3 regions of the Uliginosibacterium sp. 31-12 genome follow, and region 1 is predicted to be linked to each of the others. Evidence: predicted binding sites of a transcription regulator. Region 1 holds the regulator's gene; each other region holds the start of a gene.

The links. The regulator sigma-54, encoded in region 1, starts transcription at its own class of promoters, with help from an activator protein. The targets are predictions, from matches to a motif close to TGGCACGCTTNCTGCTNA.
Region 2: a site for sigma-54 is predicted at 3,442-3,459, ahead of nifV (homocitrate synthase). Genes of this name have one in related genera too.
Region 3: a site for sigma-54 is predicted at 1,751-1,768, ahead of Q3Y64_RS05585 (urease accessory protein UreD). Genes of this name have one in related genera too.

The regions. Positions count from the first base shown of each region.
Region 1 is NZ_JAUOOA010000006.1:30,281-37,539, forward strand. Features, by position in the region: gene Q3Y64_RS12245 (MFS transporter) at 1-228, shown strand, start outside; gene Q3Y64_RS12250 (hypothetical protein) at 248-1,249, opposite strand; gene Q3Y64_RS12255 (putative Na+/H+ antiporter) at 1,382-2,641, shown strand; gene hprK (HPr(Ser) kinase/phosphatase) at 2,703-3,650, opposite strand; gene Q3Y64_RS12265 (PTS sugar transporter subunit IIA) at 3,619-4,104, opposite strand; gene raiA (ribosome-associated translation inhibitor RaiA) at 4,240-4,569, opposite strand; gene Q3Y64_RS12275 (RNA polymerase factor sigma-54) at 4,588-6,096, opposite strand; gene lptB (LPS export ABC transporter ATP-binding protein) at 6,131-6,853, opposite strand; gene recX (recombination regulator RecX) at 6,834-7,259, opposite strand, start outside.
Region 2 is NZ_JAUOOA010000001.1:760,528-767,786, forward strand. Features, by position in the region: gene Q3Y64_RS03605 (hypothetical protein) at 1-334, opposite strand, end outside; gene Q3Y64_RS03610 (ferredoxin) at 331-654, opposite strand; gene Q3Y64_RS03615 (hypothetical protein) at 674-1,129, opposite strand; gene nifW (nitrogenase stabilizing/protective protein NifW) at 1,136-1,471, opposite strand; gene cysE (serine O-acetyltransferase) at 1,464-2,279, opposite strand; gene nifV (homocitrate synthase) at 2,276-3,415, opposite strand; gene Q3Y64_RS03635 (nitrogen fixation protein NifQ) at 3,744-4,280, shown strand; gene Q3Y64_RS03640 (5'-methylthioadenosine/adenosylhomocysteine nucleosidase) at 4,545-5,246, opposite strand; gene Q3Y64_RS03645 (SDR family oxidoreductase) at 5,478-6,236, shown strand; gene Q3Y64_RS03650 (LysR family transcriptional regulator) at 6,416-7,259, opposite strand, start outside.
Region 3 is NZ_JAUOOA010000002.1:69,135-76,393, reverse strand. Features, by position in the region: gene Q3Y64_RS05595 (HupE/UreJ family protein) at 1-281, opposite strand, end outside; gene ureA (urease subunit gamma) at 422-724, opposite strand; gene Q3Y64_RS05585 (urease accessory protein UreD) at 843-1,718, opposite strand; gene urtE (urea ABC transporter ATP-binding subunit UrtE) at 1,873-2,565, opposite strand; gene urtD (urea ABC transporter ATP-binding protein UrtD) at 2,634-3,500, opposite strand; gene urtC (urea ABC transporter permease subunit UrtC) at 3,497-4,600, opposite strand; gene urtB (urea ABC transporter permease subunit UrtB) at 4,618-6,378, opposite strand; gene urtA (urea ABC transporter substrate-binding protein) at 6,407-7,259, opposite strand, start outside.

The DNA of each region.
Region 1 (7,259 bases):
CCCGCCATCCTGGGCCTGATCTACCGGGTGATGCCAGCTGACAAAGCGGGTGAAGGTGCCGGCCTACGCGCCATGATGGGGAACACCATGGGGCTGACCGCACCCTCCTTGTACGGCGCAGTCTCCGGGCTGGTCGGTGCAACGCCAGTCTTTCTGGGTGTCGGTCTGGTCGCCGGTTTTGCCAGCTGGCAAGCGGACCGCGGCTGGCGCCTCAGTCGCCGGAGTTGAAGCGGGCGCGGTCAAAGCATCAGAAGCTGATCGCCATACCCAGAGACCAGCCGGACACCCCTTCACCAAACACATGACGCGCCACCAGGCGGGCGCGCTGAGTCAGCGGCAACCAGGTCGCGCTGGTATCCAATTCCAGACCAAATCCGAGCGAGAACAAACGCTTGAAACCCAAGGCATAGGCCTGATCACCGAAAAATTCGGAGTAGGTGCCTTCATAAACATAACGAACCGGCCGTTCGAACGCGACCCAACCGGTCGGCACCCGCAGTCGGCTCCATACATTCAGGCTTTCTGCGGTGGCACTGCCATTCATGGACGCATCCAGATCGCTCTTGGTGCGCAGAGTGACGTTCGTATAACGAATCTCCAGATCCGTGTCGTACTCAGGCGTGAATTTCTCCCAATCCAGCATCAGCGAACCGCCATTGCCATAGGCGCTCATCTTGCCGCCTTTCAGAAAATCGATATCCGAGCCGGTCCTGTAATTGATGAAACTCGCCGCAAGCGAAGCATCGCTACTGACATAGCCCTGGGTGTAATTGAAGATGGGTCGCAGAGAGAGCTCCGGCATCAGCTTAAAGTCCCAGCCAAGGCCTACAGTCACCGAAGCGGTATTCCATTTCGTCGGAACTTCTCGCTCTTCCGTACCGTTGCTGACAAGGAATTTCGGATCAAAGCGCGAGTAGGCCGCGTTCCCCTCCATATAAACAGGCACGTCTTTGCTCAGCGTGAAGCCGCCCCCCAACTGGGACATCTGCAAATTCGGATTACCCGTCGAGCCACTGCTCAGTGACAGGGAGCTGGTGGTGACGTCCGGCGTAATGGTGAAGGTCATCAGCGTCAGCACTGCATCAGCATTCCTCTTTACGTTCGTGCCGATGACTTGCTGCGCCTGTGCTTCCGACAGCGCACCCGCAGAGAACAGAAGGAGGGCCGCAAGACGGACTTGAAAGAAGCAGAGGCGAGGGTTGCGCATGGCATTCAAGGCAGAAGTAATGAAGTGATTCTGAGCGTACACTCCGAATGCTGCAATATGCCTGCAGGGACGGTCTCCATCGCAAAAGTCAGTACGGGAACCACGCCGAAGTATGCAAGTCGAACCAGTAAGCCCCGATATTTCAAACACTTCTGTTATTCACTCAGCGCACTCATGCTCCATCCAACCAACATCGAATTGCTCGCCGCGATCCTTTTTGCGCTGGCCCTGATTCACACATTCTCCACCCGCCTGTTTGAACGCTTGGCTCACCAGCACCCCAAACACGGAGGACTGTTTCACCTGCTGGGCGAAGTCGAGGTCGTCTTCGGCTTCTGGGCGATGGTGCTGTTCGTACTGATGCTCTTCCTCGATGGCAAGACTGCTGCTACCACTTACGTTTCTTCACGCAGCTTCATCGAGCCCCTGTTCGTGTTCGTCATCATGGTCATCGCAGCCAGCCGACCGATCATGGAGATGGCAGCACATCTAGTCAGAAGTCTGGCCAGACGCTTGCCACTTCCCCGCGACACGGCCCTCTACATTCTCTGCCTGGGGCTGCTGCCGCTGGCAGGCTCTTTCATCACCGAGCCCGCCGCAATGACCGTCGCCGCCTTGATGCTACGCGACAACTTCTATGCGCGCGAAATGAGCGAGCGCTTCAAGTACGCCACCATCGGTGTGCTCTTTGTGAATATTTCTGTCGGTGGCCTGCTCACCTCCTACGCGGCCCCCCCTGTGCTGATGGTGGCGGGCGCTTGGGGCTGGGACACCGGCTTCATGCTTAGCATGTTCGGCTGGAAGGCCGCCGTTGCGGTGCTGATCAATACCGCTACAGTCTGCTGGCTGTTCCGTAAGGAGCTGATGAACCTGCCTGAACGCGAAATGGCCGGCGGAGCGACGACCCCGTTAGCGGTCAATCTTATTCATATAACATTCTTGGCCGCCACGGTTTTCTTTGCCCACTACCCTATCGTTTGCATCGGCCTGTTAATGGCGTTCATCGGCTTCACGCATGCCTACAAGCGCTACCAGAGCCCATTGATGGTGACCGAAGCCTTGCTGGTGGCTTTTTTCCTCGGTGGTCTGGTGGTGCTCGGAGGCTTGCAGGAATGGTGGCTGAGCCCACTCCTGATGAGCATGAGCGAACAGGCGGTATTTTTCGGCGCCACCGCGCTGACAGCGATTACCGACAACGCAGCACTGACCTATCTGGGCTCACTCGTTGAAGGCCTCAGCGATGGCTTCAAATACGCCCTGGTTGCCGGGGCGGTCGCTGGAGGCGGCTTGACCGTGATTGCCAATGCACCGAACCCGGCCGGCGTTTCGTTGCTGCGCGGCCACTTTGCCGACGAATCGATCGGCACGCTGCCACTTCTACTGGCCGCATTGCCTCCCACGCTGGTCGCCATGGCGGCGCTATTCCTGCTTTGAGCGCAGCACACGTAAAAAAGCCTGCTGATGTGCGGGCTTTTTTACATGTGCCAACGCGGAATCAACGATCGTAAGGATCATCCTGATCCAGCACATCCCGCTGCCGCTGCACGAACTCCTGAGTGGAATCGATCCCACGCAACTGTAGGATGGTGTTGCGCACGGCCGCTTCCAGCAGCACAGAAAGGTTGCGGCCCGCAGCCACTGGCAGCACAACCCGGCGCACCGGCACCCCCAGAACATCCTGCGTGTCTTCATCATCCAGCGCCAGGCGCAGGGGCTCGTTCTGGGCCCCGGTACGGCGCTGCAAGTGGGCGATGAGCTTGAGCTTCATCTTGCGTCGGCAGGCCGTTTCGCCAAAGATGGTGCGGATATTGAGAATGCCCAGGCCACGTACTTCGAGGAAGTCCTTGAGCATGTCCGGACAACGGCCTTCCAGCACTCCGGCGGCTACGCGCGAGATTTCGACTACATCATCAGCCACCAGACCGTGGCCACGCGAAATCAGTTCCAGCGCCAGTTCAGACTTGCCGGCCCCCGAGTCGCCGGTGATCAGCACCCCGACCCCCAGCACATCCATGAACACCCCATGCAGTGAAACCCGCTCGGCCAGCTTGCGCGAGAGATAGGCGCGCAGTACATCGATTATCCGGGCGGACTCCAGCGGCGAAGCCATTACTGGCACCCCAGCCTCATCACAGGCGCGGCGGAAGAGCTCGGGCACTTCACAGTCATCTGCCACGATCATGCCGGGCGGGGTGGCGGCAAAAAGATCCATCATGTGCAGATCGAGCTTATCCCGGCTCTGCCGGCGCGCCCAGGCGAACTCAGCCTCACCGAGGATCTGCAAACGATTCGGGTGAATCATGTTGAGGTGGCCAACCAGATCAGCGGGCCACACCCGATTGTCAGACACCGACAGGAAGGAATCCAAACGCCCGGCCACATGGCGCAGCTGCAAGGCTGCGCGATTGACTTCAAACAGCTGAGCTACGCTCGCTCGCCGCATGGAGGCTCCAGTTCTGGAAGGCTGCCGCAATGGCGGCGGAATCTGGTGCGCTCAGCAGGGTGTCACGAAACCCCTTGTCACTGAACATCTGGGCGAGTTCGGCGAGCAGACGCAGGTGGGTCTCATTGGCCTGCTCCGGCGCCAGCATCACGAAGAACAGACTGACCGGCAACCCATCCGGCGCATCAAAAGGGATCGGGCTAGCTGTGCGCAGGAAAGCGCCCAGCGGCTCTTTGAGACCTTTGATGCGCTGATGCGGAATCGCAATTCCCATCCCAAGCCCTGTCGAACCAAGCTTTTCGCGCTGGTTCAGTGCATCCACCAGCTTGCGGGCCGCGAGGCCACTGTCGCGCTCGCACAGCTCGCCAATGGCGGCGAACAGGCCGTCACGCGCGGAGGCCGCTACATCGACACGGATGCGCACGGGGTCAAGGATCTGCGAAATCAGGTTCATGAGTCTTTACAGCACAGCGGCGAGTCTCCGGACCGGAGCTCGCCGCTTTCTGGGTTTCAGAGCGGTTGAGGCAGAAAGCCTCAACCATCGCCGGCCGGACAATTCTGCCTGTCCAGACCGGCTGCGTCCAGCGCTTCAGCTGGCGCTCTCAGCGCCTTGCCGTTTCATCGATTCACGGTTGTGATCGCTGATCTTTTCCTTGTGCTTGAGAACCTGACGATCCAGCTTGTCTGCCAGCGCATCAATGGCGGCATACAGGTCGTCGTCTTCACTTTCCACGTGGATATCCTTGCCGCGCACGTGAACAGTCACCTCTGCTTTCTGCTTAAGTTTCTGTACCGAGAGGGTCACATGGGTCGCCGTAACATGATCGAAATGGCGAATCACCCGATCGAGCTTGGAAACCACATATTCGCGCAAAGCGGGAGTGACTTCCAGATGATGGCCGGTGATGTTGAGATTCATAAAACTACTCCTCTCCTGTTAGATCGACTTGCGCTGACTGACCGGCGGAATATTCAGCGACTCCCGGTATTTCGCAATCGTCCGGCGTGCCACCACGATACCCTGCTGGCCCAACAATTCGGCAATCCTGGCATCCGACAGGGGTTTTTTCCCGTCTTCGGCCGCGACCAGCTGGCGAATCAGCGCGCGTATCGCCGTTGCTGAACATGCACCACCGGTATCGGTGGAAACATGACTGCCAAAAAAGTATTTCAGTTCGAACACACCGCGGGGACTGGCCATGTACTTCTGGGTGGTCACCCGCGACACCGTTGACTCATGCAGCTCCAGCTCTTCGGCGATTTCCCTCAGGGTCAGCGGACGCATGGCCACTTCACCATGATCAAAGAACTGGCGCTGACGTTCGACGATGGCCTGCGAAACACGCAGGATGGTGTCAAATCGCTGCTGCACATTCTTGATCAGCCACTTGGCTTCCTGCAGCTGTCCCGATAAGGAACTACTTACGCCCCTGTTCTGTTGAAGTATATCGGCGTAGACCCGATGGATCCTGAGTCTCGGCATGGCCTCTGGATTGAGGCTCACCGTCCAGCCGCTACGTTGCTTGCGCACCACCACGTCCGGAATCACGTAGCGCGTTTCCATCGGTGCAAATTGAGCCCCCGGACGCGGATTCAAATGACAAATGAGTTCCTGAGCTGCGCGCAAGGCATCATCATTGCAGCCCAGGCGCCGCTTGAGGCGCGCGAAATCGCGCGCAGCCAGCAATTCCAGATTGCCGTCCGCGATCAGCATGGCGTGATCGCGCGTGGCACTTTCCGGCAAAGCGCGAATCTGCAGGAGCAAGCACTCCTGCAAGTTGCGAGCGCCGATGCCGGCGGGGTCAAGGTTCTGGACCTGATGCAAGGCAATGTTCAACTCATCGAGTTCTACTTCCCATTCGGCCGGAATCAGCGGCAGAAGTTCCTCGAGGTCCTGCAGCAACAAACCGTCGTCGTCCAGCGCTTCGATGATCAGCTGCACCAGCGCACGATCACGATCAACCAGCGGCATCAGGGCGACCTGCCCCAGCAGGTGATCCCGCAAGGAAGTAGCGGCGGCCTGGAATTCCTGAAAGTCGGAATCATCGTCGTCCCCACCGCCATTCCGCGAGGCGCCTTCCGTGCGCCATTCGGCAGCTTCGCCGATATCATCATCCGAAACGCTGTCGTAAGCCTCTCCGATGTTGTCCGGCATGTCCGTCACGCTCGGCGACTCGAAATCCTCATCGCCGGAGGATGAAGCAGAGGATTCGATGCGGTATTCCTCACCCGCCGTCGCCACACTGGCTTCGCCCGCCTCGACAGGGACGGGTCCATCACTTTCTTCGTCACCGCCTTCACGCTCCAGCATCGGGTTTTCGAGCAGGATGCGTTCGATCTCCTGATTGAGTTCGAGCGTGGACAGCTGAAGCAGCTTGATGGATTGCTGCAACTGCGGGGTGAGCGCAAGTTGCTGGGAAAGGCGGAGCTGAAGCGAGGGTTTCATTCTTTACAGACGGGGAGGTGCGGAGCGGCCAAGCCTAGAGGCGGAAGTGTTCGCCAAGGTAAATCTGCCGTACCTGTTCATTCTGCACGATTTCTGCCGGTTTGCCGCCAGCCAGCACCTCACCCGCATTGATGATGTAGGCGTGATCGCAAATACCGAGGGTTTCGCGCACATTATGGTCGGTAATCAGCACGCCAATACCGCGCGCCTTGAGGTAACTGATGATTTTCTGGATATCAATCACTGCAATCGGATCAACGCCGGCAAAAGGCTCATCCAGCAGGATCAGACGCGGACGGGTGGCCAGCGCACGCGCGATTTCGACGCGGCGGCGCTCACCGCCGGACAAGGACATAGCGGTCGCTTCGCGCAAATGGCCGATGTTGAGTTCATCCAGCAGCTCATCCAGACGTTTTGCCATGTCTGCGCTGGAGAGCTTTTGCAACTCCAGCACCGCCATGATGTTCTCGGAGACCGTAAGTTTGCGGAACACCGAGTTTTCCTGCGGCAGATAGGAGAGCCCTTGGTGCGCCCGTTTGTGGATCGGCCAATGGGTGAGCTCGGTTCCATCGAGATGGATCTTGCCGCCATCGGCACGTACGAGGCCGACGATCATGTAGAAACAGGTGGTCTTGCCTGCGCCGTTCGGCCCCAGCAAGCCCACCACTTCGCCACTGCCAACCTCGAAGGACACGTCGTGCACCACGGTGCGTGCCTTGTAGCGTTTCTGCAGATTGCTAACCCTGAGCAGACTCATCCAGTGTTTCTTTCAAGAGTTTCCTGATGATGTCGACCGCAAACCCTCTGGTCTGCAGGAAGCGCGCCTGACGCGCCCACTCCCTGTGATCCTGCGGCAACACCCCGAATTTTTTCTGCCACACGCTGCGCGCGCGCATCAGTTCATCTTCCTGCAAAGCCTCGCCCATGGCGCCAGCTGCCGTCTCGCGATCCACTCCCCGGTCATCCAGCTCACGACGGATGCGCGCGGCACCAAAGCGGCTGGCGCGCGATCTCACGAAACTCTCGGCAAAGCGCTCGTCAGACTGCAGACCTGTCTCTGCCATGCGATCCAGCACGGCTTCGACATCATCGTCGGCGCCGGCTCTTGCCGCCAGCTTGCGCCGCAGCTCCAGCCTCGAATGTTCGCGCGTGGCGAGCAGACG
Region 2 (7,259 bases), on a different contig from region 1:
AGAGCCAGAAGCGGGCAGGGCCGGTGGCAGCAAAATCGGCATCGCTGACCACCACCTCACGCCAGTTCTTCGCCAGTCCGGCCTGGGCACCGGCAGTCGCAATCCCTTTCAGGGCAGCCTGCTCAGCCTGCGGATACTGGCGCAGGCGGGCGTGAAACTTGTAGAGCAGGTAATACACCGGCAGGCATTCCGGCGAGCAGATCTGCGCGGTCCATAGCAGGGACTCCATCTGGCGCGGCGGCGCGCTACGGGCTTCGTCGAGCAGACGCCGAACCTGCGGCGGCACTTCGCCGCCGAAGAATTCGTCCGAGGATGAGCCGGTGAAGAGATTCACCAGATCTCTCCCGGGGTGCGCAGGCGTGCCACCGGGATGCCACCAAGCAAATGCGAATCAAATATTTCGCTGACGTCCGCCGGGGTTACCTGGCTGTACATCACGCCTTCCGGATAGACCAGTACATTCGTGCCGCGATCACAGGGGCCGAGGCAGCCGGAGTAAGTGATGGCCACCTTGTCCCAGCAGTTGCGGTTCTGCAGTTCGCCCCAGAAAGCTTGCAGCACATCGCTGCCGCCCTTGTGCTGGCAGGCACCGCGCGGGTGGCCGGCGGGGCGGTTCTGGGAACATACGAAAACATGGCGGGCAGGTTTGCTCATGGTGACTTCTCTCTGTTGTTCAAGTGGTCAAACGATTGATCCAGTGTTCCATCGCGCCAATGTGGGCGCTGTGTTCGCGCTCGAAGCCTGCAGCACGCTGGCGCAGCTCCGCATCCTCGGCCATCACCGCAATGCTGGCGTAGTAGGCGTGGCTGCGCCGCACCAGGCTCAATGCGCAGGCCATCGCGCAGTGCACGCCTAGCAGTGCGGCATGGCCACTGCGTGGCTGGCGGCCGGGCAGACTCAGCAGGCACTCACTGATCGGCCGCACTTCCAGTGTGGCGTGGCGGCGCTCAGCCCCCTCGGCAAGCGCATCGGCGATATCCAGATGCGCGCTTTCCACCACACTCAGGAAGAAGGCCTCCAGTTCCTCGTCACCAGCCGCCAGCGCTACATCCGCCAGGCGCTTGCAATGCCTGGCCGTTTCCTCTTCCAGCAGGATCATGTTGGCGAGGAAACGGACATGCTCGCTCATGAGCACTCAAGCCGCAGAGGGCAGGGTGGCGCGCAGGCTGTCGAGGGTGACGCTTTGCTTGCCGTCGCTGTCCTGGAACACCTTGAAGACCTTTTCCTGGGCCGGTGTGGAGTTCACGAAATCCTCATAGGCTTGGACCAGCAGGGCACGGTAGCGGGCATACAGCGCACCTTCGCCCAGCCCGCCGGAGATCTCGGTATCGCGCCGAAGGTACTGGTAGAAGCGCTTGAGAATGTGCAGGCGACTCACATTCACAACGCTCTGCTCGTACGGTACCGAGAAGAAGTCCAGGAAGTCTTCGGCCGAAGAAAGGCTGGCCAGCCTTTGGGTGAGTTCATCCATTTTTTGCTCCTTGTTTGGGCTCTTTCGGGCCGCTATCGAATTCAGGTTGGGAACAGCTGTCGTCACAGGCGCGACAGGCCGCTTGCTCGGGCAGAGGATCGCCCTTGAGGCGCTGCACTTCACGCTCCAGATCAGCAATGCGTTCGAGCAGACAGCTGATGGCCTTGCCGACCGGGTCAGGAATCTGGTGGTGATCAAGATCGATGCCGATCCCGCCCGGCATCACACGGCGCTGCTCCTTGGGCAACACGGCACGCCCCGGGATACCGACCACCGTGACCCCGGGCTTTACGTCGTCAATCACCACCGAGTTGGCCGCGACCCGCACGCGATCCCCCACGCTGATCGCTCCCAGAATCTTGGCGCCCGCACCGACCACCACACCGTTACCGAGCGTGGGGTGGCGTTTGCCGGCGCGCCAGGTCGTGCCGCCGAGGGTCACTCCGTGATAGAGCGTGACGTCTTCGCCAACTTCGGCGGTTTCACCGATCACCACTCCCGCGCCGTGATCGATGAAAAAACGCCGGCCGAGGGTGGCGCCGGGATGGATATCGATATTGGTCAGGAGCCGACTCAGAAAGGACAGCAGCCGGGGCAGGTAACGCCAGCCCCGGCGCCACAACACATGTGCAAAACGATGCAATACGAGGGCTTGGATGCCGGGATAGATGGTCAGCAATTCAAGCGTGCTGCGCGCAGCCGGATCGCGCTGGAACACACAGGCCACATCTTCTCGCAGCATCGCCAGGAGGCCCGGCGCCTGGGCAGGGGAAGCAAGCTGGCGAAGGAGTTCGGCTTCAGCCTTCATCCTGCTTCTCCAACGGGCAGTGCCGTTTCAAGATAGAAGCGGGTGAGCTCATCCGAACCGGGCTCGCGCTTGGTTGCCATGGCGAAATCACGGATGCGCTCGATGATCTGTGCCATCTGCCGCGGTGTGGGGCTCAGCCCCAGGCGCCCGCAAGCCATCTGCACGGCATGCGAGCCGGAATGTTTGCCCAATACGAGCTGATGCACGCGCCCCAGCTCATCCGGGTCGAAGCCTTGATAGTTGCGCTGATCCTTCAGCAAGCCATCCACATGTATGCCGGATTCATGCGTAAACACCGCTTCGCCGACGATGCTCTTGTTTGCTGCGACGGGACGCTGTGAAGCCCGCGCCACCAGGCGTGAGATATCCAGCAGGGCATGCGTATCCACGCCGAGATCGGCGCCGTGGGTATGGCGCATGGCCATCACCACCTCTTCCAGCGGCGCATTGCCGGCACGCTCCCCCAGGCCATTCACCGTGGTGTTGGCATGAGTGGCGCCGGCGCGAAAAGCGGCTAGGGTATTGGCAGTAGCGAGGCCCAGATCATCATGGGCATGGATCTCGATTTCGATATCCACGGCTGGGCGCAGACGGCTGATCACTTCGAAAGTGGCAAAGGGATCCAGAATGCCCAGAGTGTCCGCAAAGCGGATACGGCGTGCGCCGGCCGCTTGTGCCACCTCAGCGACACGGCACAGGAATGCCGGATCGGCCCGGGATGCGTCCTCCATTCCGACGCTGACCTCCATGCCAGCCTCAAGGGCCAAGGTCACCACGGGCTGGATCTGCGCCAGCACCCATTCCCGGTCGCGGCGCAGCTTGGCGTCGATGTGAATATCCGAAACCGGAATCGAGAGGTGCGCAATGTCTGCATGGCAGCGCTTGGCTGCCTCTACATCGGCCGCCACCATGCGCCCCCACACCATCGTGCGGGCAGATAGGCCCAGCATGGCGATGGCATTGATGGCTGCGATCTCTGAAGCGCCCATGGCCGGAATACCGATCTCGAGCTCTGCCACCCCGGCAGCGGCCAAGGCAGCTGCGATGCTGCACTTTTCCTCGACGGTAAAGGCGACTCCGGCGGTCTGTTCGCCGTCGCGCAGAGTGGTGTCATTGATCGTAAAAGCGGTTTGCATGGCGTAACGCTCCTCTCGGAACGAGCTCAGCAATTACCGTGCCGAATTGGTTTTCTATTTGGTTTCATGCACATAGAGAGGATCTCATAGCAATCCGTTGCGCTATCCACCTGGCCGAGCTGTGAGCAATGTGCACTTTGTCGTGTCCATCTTGGCGTCTTCGGCGTCGGGATCGCTGGCATGCAGCGCTAAAAGAAGGTCGATGAAAACCGCGAAATGCCTATGTTTGCGAGCATCCGGTGAGGGTCCGGTGCATCCACGCCAGCGCATCTCCAGGCGGCTTCAAACTGGCCTGTTCCTTGCGACGAAAAATGCGGAGGACCGAACCATGAATGCACCTGAGCTGATTGCGCCCGAACTTGCCTTACTGGAACCGCTCGACGCACTGGATCTGCTTGTCATTCGCTGTGGCTTGGCTGAGTCTCAGCGCATTGGAGCTCAACCGCTGATTCGCGGCCTTGGCCCAACATCTTTCGAGGGCTTACGTGCACTGTGTGCACCTGAGCAGGATTTAGAGAACGGCGCGGCAGCGGATCGCTTTGATGAATTCGAAGAGCTGTTCGAACTTCTCCTAGATCACGCCGCGCCGCTGGACCAGATGGGGATCTGGCTTGCTGCCACAATTGCCACAGCGGCCCAGCGTGACAATCATTTGTGGCAGGACATGGGCCTGCCGTCACGCCGCGAACTCAGTGCCGTCCTGCGTCAGCGTTTCCCGACCCTGGCTACACTGAACGTCGGCGACATGAAGTGGAAGAAATTCTTCTACCGCCAGCTTTGCGGGCGGGCCGGTGTTCCAATCTGCAAATCGCCTAATTGCGCCGATTGCATCGATCACGCGATCTGCTTCGGTCCGGAAGAGTAAGGCTCGCCAGTGCATCAACGGACGGGGAAGACCAACCACAGGCAAAAAAGAAGCCTGCACGCGGCAGGCTTCGATGTTGAGGCGGTGAGGTTGTACTGCCTATATCTGGCACAGCCCCGGAAGGCGGAACGCTTGTTTAAGTGTGCGCAGTACCTTGCCCAGGGCCGTTTTGAGTTTGCGCCATATTGACATAATAAAAATTATGCGCATTTTAGGTGGTTCTACAACGGTTGCGTCAAACCACCAGCAGCGAAGATCTGGTTGTCAGGGCGCAGGATCTATTCCTGTCAGCACATGGCGTACGAAAGCCAAGCTGTTCTGGCTGGCGCGCGGCAGGATCTCTTCAAAATTCGAGACGGCATCTTCGTCAGCCATGTCAGAGATTGTGCGCACCACCAGATACGGAACCTGGTTAAGCGAGCACACCAGCGCCACGGCCGCACCTTCCATCTCTACTGCATCACCGGCCAGTTCGCTGTGCAGATAAGCGTGGCTCTTCATTTCGCGGTGAGTGATGAACTGATCGCCCGTACAGATACGCCCCGTATGAACTTGGCCTTCGGCCGGACGATAGGTTTGCCCCAGCGCCAATAAGTTCGGGTCGGGCGTCAGGAAGCGGATATCCGAAAACGGAATCTGCCCGCGAGGCAGTCCCAGCACGACGCTTTCCAGGTCGTGCTGAACAAGGTCTCGGCCAATCACGGTGTCGCCGATCCGGATATCCAGCTTCAGGCTCCCCGCCAACCCCGTGAATAGCAGCGCGCATGGCGCAGCCTTGTCGATGAAGTGTTGAGTACGCATGGCGGCCATAGCCTTACCGACCCCGGTCTTACTAACCAGCACGCGATGCCCATCGATCAGCCCACGATGTTCTTCAATGCCTTGCCAGACCGAAGTCTCGCGTGCTTCCATCACCGACAGAAATTCGGCGATCTCGGCATCCATGGCCCCAAGAATGACGATCAAGATGTTCTCCCCAATAAGCTATAGCCAGCAAAGACACTTGCCGTGCCGCCCCCATAAGCCAAGGCTATAACAGATGTCAGCGGCCAGGCTTGATCTACGTTGGGCGTCAAGAACGGGTGTCCTTCGTTCCTTGCAAAGGCCAAAATGACGCTCGCCCTTGTGATTCCGGTCTAGACGCTGCACAAGCACCTACTAACGCCCTCCCCCCTATTTAACTACAGGAGTATTTCGATGATCGTTTTTGTAACCGGTGCCACCGCTGGTTTTGGTGCCGCGATTACCCGCCGCTATCTGCGCGAAGGCCACAAGGTAATTGCCGTCGGCCGCCGCGCCGAGCGCTTGCAAGCCTTGAAGGATGAGTGCTTCGGCCTGCCGCTGCATACCGCCGTGCTGGATGTCTGCGACAAGCAGGCGGTACTCGATGTGATCGCGGCGCTGCCGGCTGATTTTGCGCAGGTCGACGTCCTGATCAACAACGCCGGTCTGGCGCTCGGTGTCAGCCCCGCCTATCAGGCTTCGCTGGATGACTGGGAGCGCATGATTGATACCAATGTGAAGGGGCTGATCTATGTTACCCACGCCCTGCTGCCGGGCATGGTGGAACGAGGCAACGGCCACATCGTCAATCTCGGTTCTGTGGCCGGCCACTACCCCTATCCGGGCGGCAATGTGTATGGCGGCACCAAGGCCTTCGTGCGCCAGTTCAGCCTGAATCTGCGCGCCGATCTGGCTGGCACTGGCGTGCGGGCCACCGACATCGCACCCGGTTTGTGTGGCGGAACCGAATTCTCGACCGTGCGCTTTCACGGAGATCAGGCCAAGGCCGATGGTGTTTATGCCAATACGGATTTCTTGACGGCAGAGGACATTGCCGAAACGGTTTACTGGAGCACCAGCCTGCCACGCCATGTGAACATCAACTTCATCGAGCTGATGCCCGGCAGCCAGGCCAGCGGGCCTTTCAATATCGTGCGTAATAAACAGGCCTGAGCGCCGGTCAAGGGTCGGGAGGCAGCACAAAGCTCCGGCTTAATGTCCTTCGCCGCAGCGCTGGCATCTGTGCATATGCTGGCGCTGCGGAAAGATCATCTCAATCCTGTTGCCAAAACGGGGTTCAGTGACGGCCCAAAAGCTGTGCGTCTTGCGAGATCACGCGCAGCTCGTTCAAATCAAGCCTTCAGATGCCAGAGCAAGGCTTGCCGGGCGTGCGCAACGCGTGCTTGCCTGAGTGCGCTCGGGGTCCAGACCAGGTAATAGTTGAGTGCGCCCGCCCCCGTTGATGCGGGTACTTCTTTTAGCTCACCACGCTGAAGATGATCCAGACACAAATACTCGGGCAGCACGGTCCAGCCAAAGCCACGGCACAACAAGCTCCGCAGTGCGCGTAAGTCCTGACCGATCAACGCGGGTACAAGCGGCCCCAGATTCAGCTTGTTTTTCGCTGCCCAGGAATCAATCAACGGGATCTCAAGGTTGTATGCCAACAAGGGTTCTTGAGCGAGCGCTTTCTCCAGTGAAGCGGCTTGAGTCATCCGGTCTGCAACGCTGGGCGCAGCCACCGCAAGCACACGCTCACTGCGGATCAACTCGCAATGCAGGCGTTTGTCACTGGTAGGAAAGGCTGTAATACCGAGGTCGCAGTGTCCCTCGATCACCATCTGATTGACGAAGTCACTGCTCCCCGTCTGCATGCGCACACGGATCCCCACTTCCAGCAAAGGAAGTAAATGGGGTGAAACCACTTCGGCCAGAAAGTCCGCATGGCCGATGATCTGCAAAGCACCCGCCAGCTCCATCGAGCGCGCACGGGCCGAAGACATGGCGGCCTCGACGGCATCGAGCTTGTCTCCTATATCCGCGGCCAATTCATCCGCAGCCGTAGTCGGCGTTACCCCTCGCACCTGCCGTTCAAACAAAGGGCGTCCGATCGCCACCTCCAGCCCGGCAATGTGCTGTGAGACGGCTGGCTGGGTCAGATTGAGGTTGCGGGCAGCTCCACTGATGGAGCGCTGG
Region 3 (7,259 bases), on a different contig from region 1:
GGTTCGACGCCGGACACCTGTACGCCTGCGAAGGCCAAGAGGCCGCCGATCAGCAGCACGCCTGCAAAGGCCGCTGGTGTGATGAGGGCTGCACGTGTGTTGTGGCGGAATGCCAGCATGCTCCATACGCCGACCATGATCATCGCAGCCATGTGATCCAGGCCGGTGAAGGGGTGCGAGAGGCCGGCAAACAGTGCCGAGCCGTGGACATGATCGCCACCGGCATGGGCAAAGGCGAAGGCGGGGAGCAGAGCGGCGAGGGCAATCAGAGCGCGTTTCATGGTGGACTCCTTGAGGGATTAAGCGCGTGAAGAAATCGTAGCGAGCGCGACAAGGCCGAAGTGAGGCGCGGAGGCGTACGTAAGTACCTTGAGCACTGGAACTTCGGGATTGGCGTGCGCAGTAGATTTATTCATGTGCGTCAGATGATCGGGTGGTGGACGGTGACGAGCTTGGTGCCGTCAGGAAATGTGGCTTCAACCTGGATCTCGGGGATCATCTCGGCGATCCCGTCCATCACGTCATCGCGGGCGAGCAGCGTCGTGCCATAGCTCATCAGCTCGGCAACACTGCGTCCGTCGCGGGCGCCTTCCATGATTGCTGCGCTGATGAAAGCTACGGCCTCCGGATAGTTGAGCTTCAAGCCACGCGCCTTGCGACGTTCAGCAAGCAGGCCGGCGGTGAAGATCAACAGCTTGTCTTTTTCGCGGGGGGTGAGTTCCATTGTTTCTCCTAAATTTCATGCCATTTCGGAAACGTTCCGGTCGCGAAGACGAGCCGCAGGCAGTGCCTGGGCCACGGCAAGGCGAAGTCGACAGGCGCGAGGCGTTTCCGGGATGGCATCAGGTTTTCCAGATGCGGGGCGATACTGCCTCGCGTTGCAATACATGCGGCCGGGCGATGGCCCAGACTGCTTCAAAATACTGGCGGATCGCTTCGGCAGAGTCTGCCATGGCGCGAACGATCGTGACTTGTGGCAGGGCGGATAGCCCATATGTTCCGGCGCTGATGGCGAGCGTGCGCAGCGATTCGGTGAGCGTAGCATCCGGCGTAATGCCAGCCAGCCACAGCGTGCCGAAAACCCGGTTGTTATTGAGTCCGACAGGCGAGCGCATGGCGCAGTCCGAGCCTTGCAGATGCATGGCTTCCTGCCAGAGCGGTGTGCCGTCCGGGCGCTGCAGGCGCAGGCGCTGACGGAATGAGCCGGTCCTGAAGTCTTCGCCGCTGGCCTGGCGGCCCAGGCACAGGATGTCCCAGCCGATGGCGCGGGCGCCTTCGGCGAGGCTGATGAGGGTGCTGGCACGCGCCTGCGCCTGGTCGAAGAGGATAACTTCTTGCGGTAGCCACTCCAGCTTGCCGCCAGCGGCTATGTTCAGGGTAATGTCCTGCGTCGCGAGCGCCTGATCCGCTCCACGTGCCTTGTACCACTTGCCGGCACCGGGCGTGGTGAGCTGGGCGTGGGCATCGGCGGCGACTTCGACTTCGATCTGCAACTGGTCACCGCCGGCGATACCTGCCGGCGGGTGCAGCATCAGGATCTGGCAGACAGGATCGCCTTCCGGGTAGAGCGCTTTCTGCACGCGCAGCGGGCCGTAATGCTGATTACGGGCGAGCACGCTGCGCCCCGTCCGGTTCTCCACGCGCAAGGCGAGCGAAGCCTGCCAGCCTAGGGGTTGGGTGAAGGGGGGCGGGTGTGTCGGATCAGCAGGGGCGTTCACTTGAGTTCAGGTTCAAAATCCTATCCCGGTGCATAGCAAGAGCGGTGCCATGCCGGGAAACGGCTCCCGGCATTACGCAGACAGGTTTGAAGCTTGTTTTTAGTGCATCAGCACGCGTTTGGTGCGTGATGATGCACTAGAGTCGGGCGTTGAGTTAGATGGCGACCAGACTCTTCACATTCTCCGCTTGCATCTCGCTGCCAGGGCCGGCCTTGACGATTTCGCCACGCGCCATGACGGCGTACTGGTCCGCGAGTGATTCCGCAAAGTCGTAATACTGTTCGACCAGCAGGATGGCCATTTCACCGCCTTCGGCCAGCTTGCGGATGGCGGCACCGATATCCTTGATGATCGAGGGCTGGATGCCCTCGGTGGGCTCATCGAGGATCAGAACTTTAGGGCGCATGGTGAGTGCGCGGCCGATGGCAAGCTGTTGTTGCTGGCCGCCGGAGAGGTCGCCGCCCCGGCGTTTGAGCATGTCTTTCAGGACCGGAAACATCTCGTAGATGTAGCCGGGAATGCCACGTGAGGCCTTGCCATTGGCGAGGCCCATCAGCAGGTTCTCTTCTACCGTGAGGCGCGGGAAGATTTCGCGTCCCTGCGGTACATAGGCCATGCCCAGCGCTGCGCGATTGTAGGCAGCCAGCCGGGTAATGTCGCGGCCATCAAAAGATACCGAGCCTTTGGCCACGGGCAACAGACCCATCAGGCATTTGAGCAGGGTGGTTTTGCCCACGCCATTGCGGCCCAGCAGAGTGGTGACTTCGCCTTGCTTGAGCGAAAGCGAAACGCCGCGCAGGGTGTGGCTGCCGCCGTAGTACTGGTTGAGGTTTTCGATGGTCAGCATATTCATTCCGTAGGGTGCGCATTGCGCACCATCCATGCGGTGCGCAATGCGCACCCTACATATCCCGGCTAGCGGCCGAGATACACCTCAATCACGCGTTCATCGTTCTGCACCTGCTCCAGCGAGCCTTCGGCCAGCACGCTGCCTTCGTGCAGGCAGGTGACCTTGCCGTTGCGAGCGGAGATCTGCTTGATGAAATCCATGTCGTGCTCCACCACCACCAGGGTGTAGTCGCCGGCCAGCTCCAGGAACAGCTCGCCGCTGCGCTCGGTTTCTTCATCGGTCATGCCCGCCGCAGGCTCGTCTAGCAACAGCAGGAGCGGTTCCTGCATCAGCAGCATGCCGATTTCCAGCCACTGCTTCTGGCCGTGTGAGAGTAGACCAGCCGGGCGATGGGCCTGATCCTTGAGGCGGATGAGCTCCAGCTTCTGTTCGATCTTGCTGCGGGCCTCGCCGCTGAGCTTGAAGAACAGGCTGGACCAGATGCCCTTGTCGGTCTTCATGGCGAGTTCGAGGTTCTCGAACACGCTCAGCTCTTCGAATACGGTGGGCTTCTGGAACTTGCGGCCGATGCCGGCGTGGGCGATCTGTGCTTCGTTCAGCTTGGTCAGATCGATGGTCTGGCCGAAGTAGGCGGTGCCGGCGCTAGGGCGCGTCTTGCCGGTGATCACATCCATCATGGTGGTCTTGCCGGCACCGTTGGGGCCGATGATGGAGCGCAGCTCACCCTTGTCGATGGCGAGATTCAGGTTGTTGATGGCCTTGAAACCATCGAAGGACACGGTGATGCCTTCGAGGTAGAGGATCACGCCGTGCGTGGTATCGAGCTGGCTCGAATCAACCGGGCGCTCAAGGCCTACTGCGCGGTCGAAGGCGCTCTCGGCGCCGGAGATCGGCAGGCCGGGTTTCTTTTCTGTTGTCGCGGCGGCGTTCATGCGCGCTTCTCCTGCTTGCTGAAATAGCTCTGGACTTGGCCGACCACGCCGCGTGGCAGCCACAGGGTGACGAGGATGAAGATCAGGCCGAGGAAGTAGAGCCACACTTCGGGGAAGGCCACGGTGAACCAGCTCTTCACGCCGTTGATGAGGCCGGCGCCGATCAGCGGGCCGATCAGGGTGCCGCGCCCGCCTACGGCCGTCCAGATGGCGATCTCGATGGAGTTGGCCGGGCTCATTTCACCGGGATTGATGATGCCCACCTGCGGCACATACAGCGCACCGGCAATCGCGCAGATTACGGCCGAGAGCGTCCAGATGAAGAGCTTGTAGGGCAAGGGGTTGTAGCCGGAGAACATGACGCGCGACTCGGCATCGCGGATCGCGGCGAGCACCCGGCCGAGCTTGCTGGTGACGATGAAGCGGCCCAGCAACAGGAAGCCGATCAAGGCTGCGGCGGTCAGCCCGAATAGCACGACACGGGTTTCCGGTGCTGCGATGTGAAAGCCGAGGATGCGCTTGAAATCGGTGAAGCCGTTGTTGCCGCCAAAGCCCGTTTCGTTGCGGAAGAAGAGCAGCATCGCGGCGTAAGTCATGGCCTGGGTGATGATCGAGAAATACACCCCCTTGATCCGCGAGCGGAAGGCAAAGTAACCGAAGATGAAGGCCAAGAGGCCCGGCACCAGCACGACCAGCAGCATGGCCCACAGGAAGTGTTCGGTGCCTTGCCAGTACCAGGGCAGTTCTTTCCAGTTCAGGAAGACCATGAAGTCCGGCAGGTCGCTCTGGTAGTTGCCTTCGCGGCCGATGGCGCGCATCAGGTACATGCCCATGCCATAGCCGCCGAGGGCGAAGAAGATGCCGTGGCCCAGCGAGAGGATGCCGGTGTAGCCCCAGACCAGATCCATGGCCAGTGCCACGATGGCGTAGCACATGATCTTGCCGATCAGCGTCACCCAGTAGGTGGAGAGGTGCAGGGCACTTGTTTCCGGCACGACGAGGTTGAGGATGGGGACCAGAATCAGCGTGACGGCGGCAAAGGCGGCCAGTGCAGCCCAGGCTTTGGGGCCGAAGAGGCGGGCGGTGAGGGTCTTGTTCATTACTTGTGGCTCCACGCTCAATTGTCGACAAACCGGCCCTTCACCGCGAACAGCCCCTGTGGCCGCTTCTGGATGAAGATGATGATGAAAACGAGGACCGCGATCTTGGCGAGCACTGCGCCGGCGAAGCCTTCCAGCAGTTTGTTCAGCACACCGAGGCCCAGTGCGGCATACACGGTGCCGGCAAGCTGGCCGACGCCGCCCAGCACCACGACCATGAAGGAATCAATGATGTAGCCCTGGCCCAGATCCGGCCCCACGTTGCCGACCTGCGCCAGCGCACAACCGGCGAGGCCGGCGATGCCCGAGCCCAGGCCGAAGGCCAGCGTGTCGACACGCGGGGTGGCCACGCCGACGCAGCTCGCCATCTGGCGGTTCTGGGTCACGGCGCGCACAAACAGGCCGAGGCGGGTGCGGCTCAGGATCAGGCCCATGCCGATCACGACCAGCACGGCGAAGGCGATGATGGCGAGACGGTTGTAAGGCAGGATCAGGTTGCTCATGACCTGCACACCGCCGGAGAGCCAGGCCGGGTTTTCGACCATCACGTTCTGCGCGCCGAAGAGGCTGCGCACAGCCTGGATCAGCATCAGGCTGATGCCCCAGGTGGCGAGTAGCGTCTCCAGCGGACGGCCATACAGGTGGCGGATTACCAGACGTTCCATCGCCACGCCCACCAGAGCGGAGGCGCAGAAGGAGACCGGGATGGCGATCAGCGGGTAGAACTCAAAGAGCCCCGGCGCGTGGGCGCGGATCAGGTTCTGCACGGCGTAGGCGGCGTAGGCGCCGATCATGATCAGCTCGCCGTGGGCCATGTTGATCACCCCCATCAGGCCGTAAGTGATCGCGAGGCCCAGCGCGGCGAGCAGCAGGATGCTGCCCAGTGACAGGCCAGTGAACAGGCCGCCTGCGGCTTCACCCAGCTTGAGGTGGGAGTTGATCGAGTTGATGGCCTGCTGGGCCGCCACGCGCAGGGCTTCGTCGGCTTCACGATAGCTGCTTCCCTCTTTCTCGAGCAGGGCGCCGAGCAATACCTTGGCGTTCGGCTCACCGCTGCCACCGAGGGTCTGGATGGCCGCGAGCCGGATGGCCTTGTCCGGATGTTGCAGCTGGGCGGCAGCCTGGGTAAGGCGCAGCAATTTGGCGATCTGCGGGTCAGACTCGGTGGCCAGCGCCTTGTCCAGCAGGGGCAGGATCGCCGGGTTGGCCGAGTCCTGCAGTTTCTTCACGGCTTCCAGGCGTTCGCTCTGGTCGGCTGAGGATAGCGCGAGGGCGGCGAAAGCACCGTCCAGTGCATTGGTGACGCGGTTATTGCTGACCACGTCTTCGAGTTCATCCGGCACCTTGGCCAGTTTTTCACCGCTGATGGCATCGCTGGCGGTTTCTCCATCAAAAATGATGGCTTGCTTGCCTCCGAGCGATTTGAGCGTGTCGTCGCGCAGGGCTTCGAGAATGGGCAGAGCTTCTGGATCGGCGCTGCCGGCAATTGCATAGAGCGCGGCGACCTTGGCGTCGTTGTCGCCCGTGGCGAGCTGGAGGATCAGTTCGGGGGCGGGTTTGGCGAGGCTGAGCGGGCTGGCAAGCGTGAGAGCCAGGCTCAGCAGGGCAAGAAGGGCAGGGCGCATGAAGGTCATGGCGGTCTTGAAAATCCAGGATTCAGGCGTGGCGGGCCGCGTGGCCCGGGTGTCCGGCGGTGAGGCCGGCTGCAGCAAGGGCAAGGGAATTGCCTTGATGCACGCGCGCTGCGCGCACCCGGCATGAAGAGGAAGGGGATGCATGCATCCCCTGTCCTTTCAGATCACCGGATTACTTCTTTTCCGGCTCATCCTTCTTCTTGTCGTTGCCTTCAACAAACGGGCTCCAGGGTTGGGCCTTGACCGGGCCCGGGGTCTTCCACACGACCTTGAACTGACCATCCGCCTTGATCTCGCCGATGAACACCGGCTTGTGCAGGTGGTGGTTCTTCGGGTCCATGGTGGAAACGAAACCGCCCGGAGCCTTCACGGTCTGGCCGGCCATCGCAGCGATGACCTTGTCGGTGTCGGTGCTCTTGGCCTTCTCGACCGCTTGCGCCCACATCTTGATGCCGATGTAGGTGGCTTCCATCGGGTCATTGGTCAGCGGCTTGTCCTTGTGACCGGCGATGTTGTTCTTCTTGGCGTAGTCGCTCCACTGCTTCACGAAGGCCGTGTTGGTCGGGTTCTTGATGCTCATGAAGTAGTTCCAGGCGGCCAGGTGGCCGACCAGCGGCTTGGTATCCACGCCGCGCAGTTCTTCTTCACCCACCGAGAAAGCCACCACCGGCACGTCGGTTGCCTTCAGGCCCTGGTTGCCCAGTTCCTTGTAGAAGGGCACGTTTGAGTCGCCATTGATGGTGGAGACCACAGCTGTCTTTTTGCCTTCAGAGGAGAACTTCTTGATCTTGGCGATGATGGTCTGGTAATCGCTGTGACCGAAGGGGGTGTATTCCTCCAGGATGTCGGCATCGGCCACGCCCTTGCTCTTCAGGAAGGCGCGCAGGATCTTGTTGGTGGTGCGCGGATACACATAGTCGGTACCCAGCAGCACGAAGCGCTTGGCACCGCCACCGTCCTTGCTCATCAGGTACTCGACAGCCGGAATGGCTTGCTGGTTGGGAGCAGCACCCGTGTAGAACACG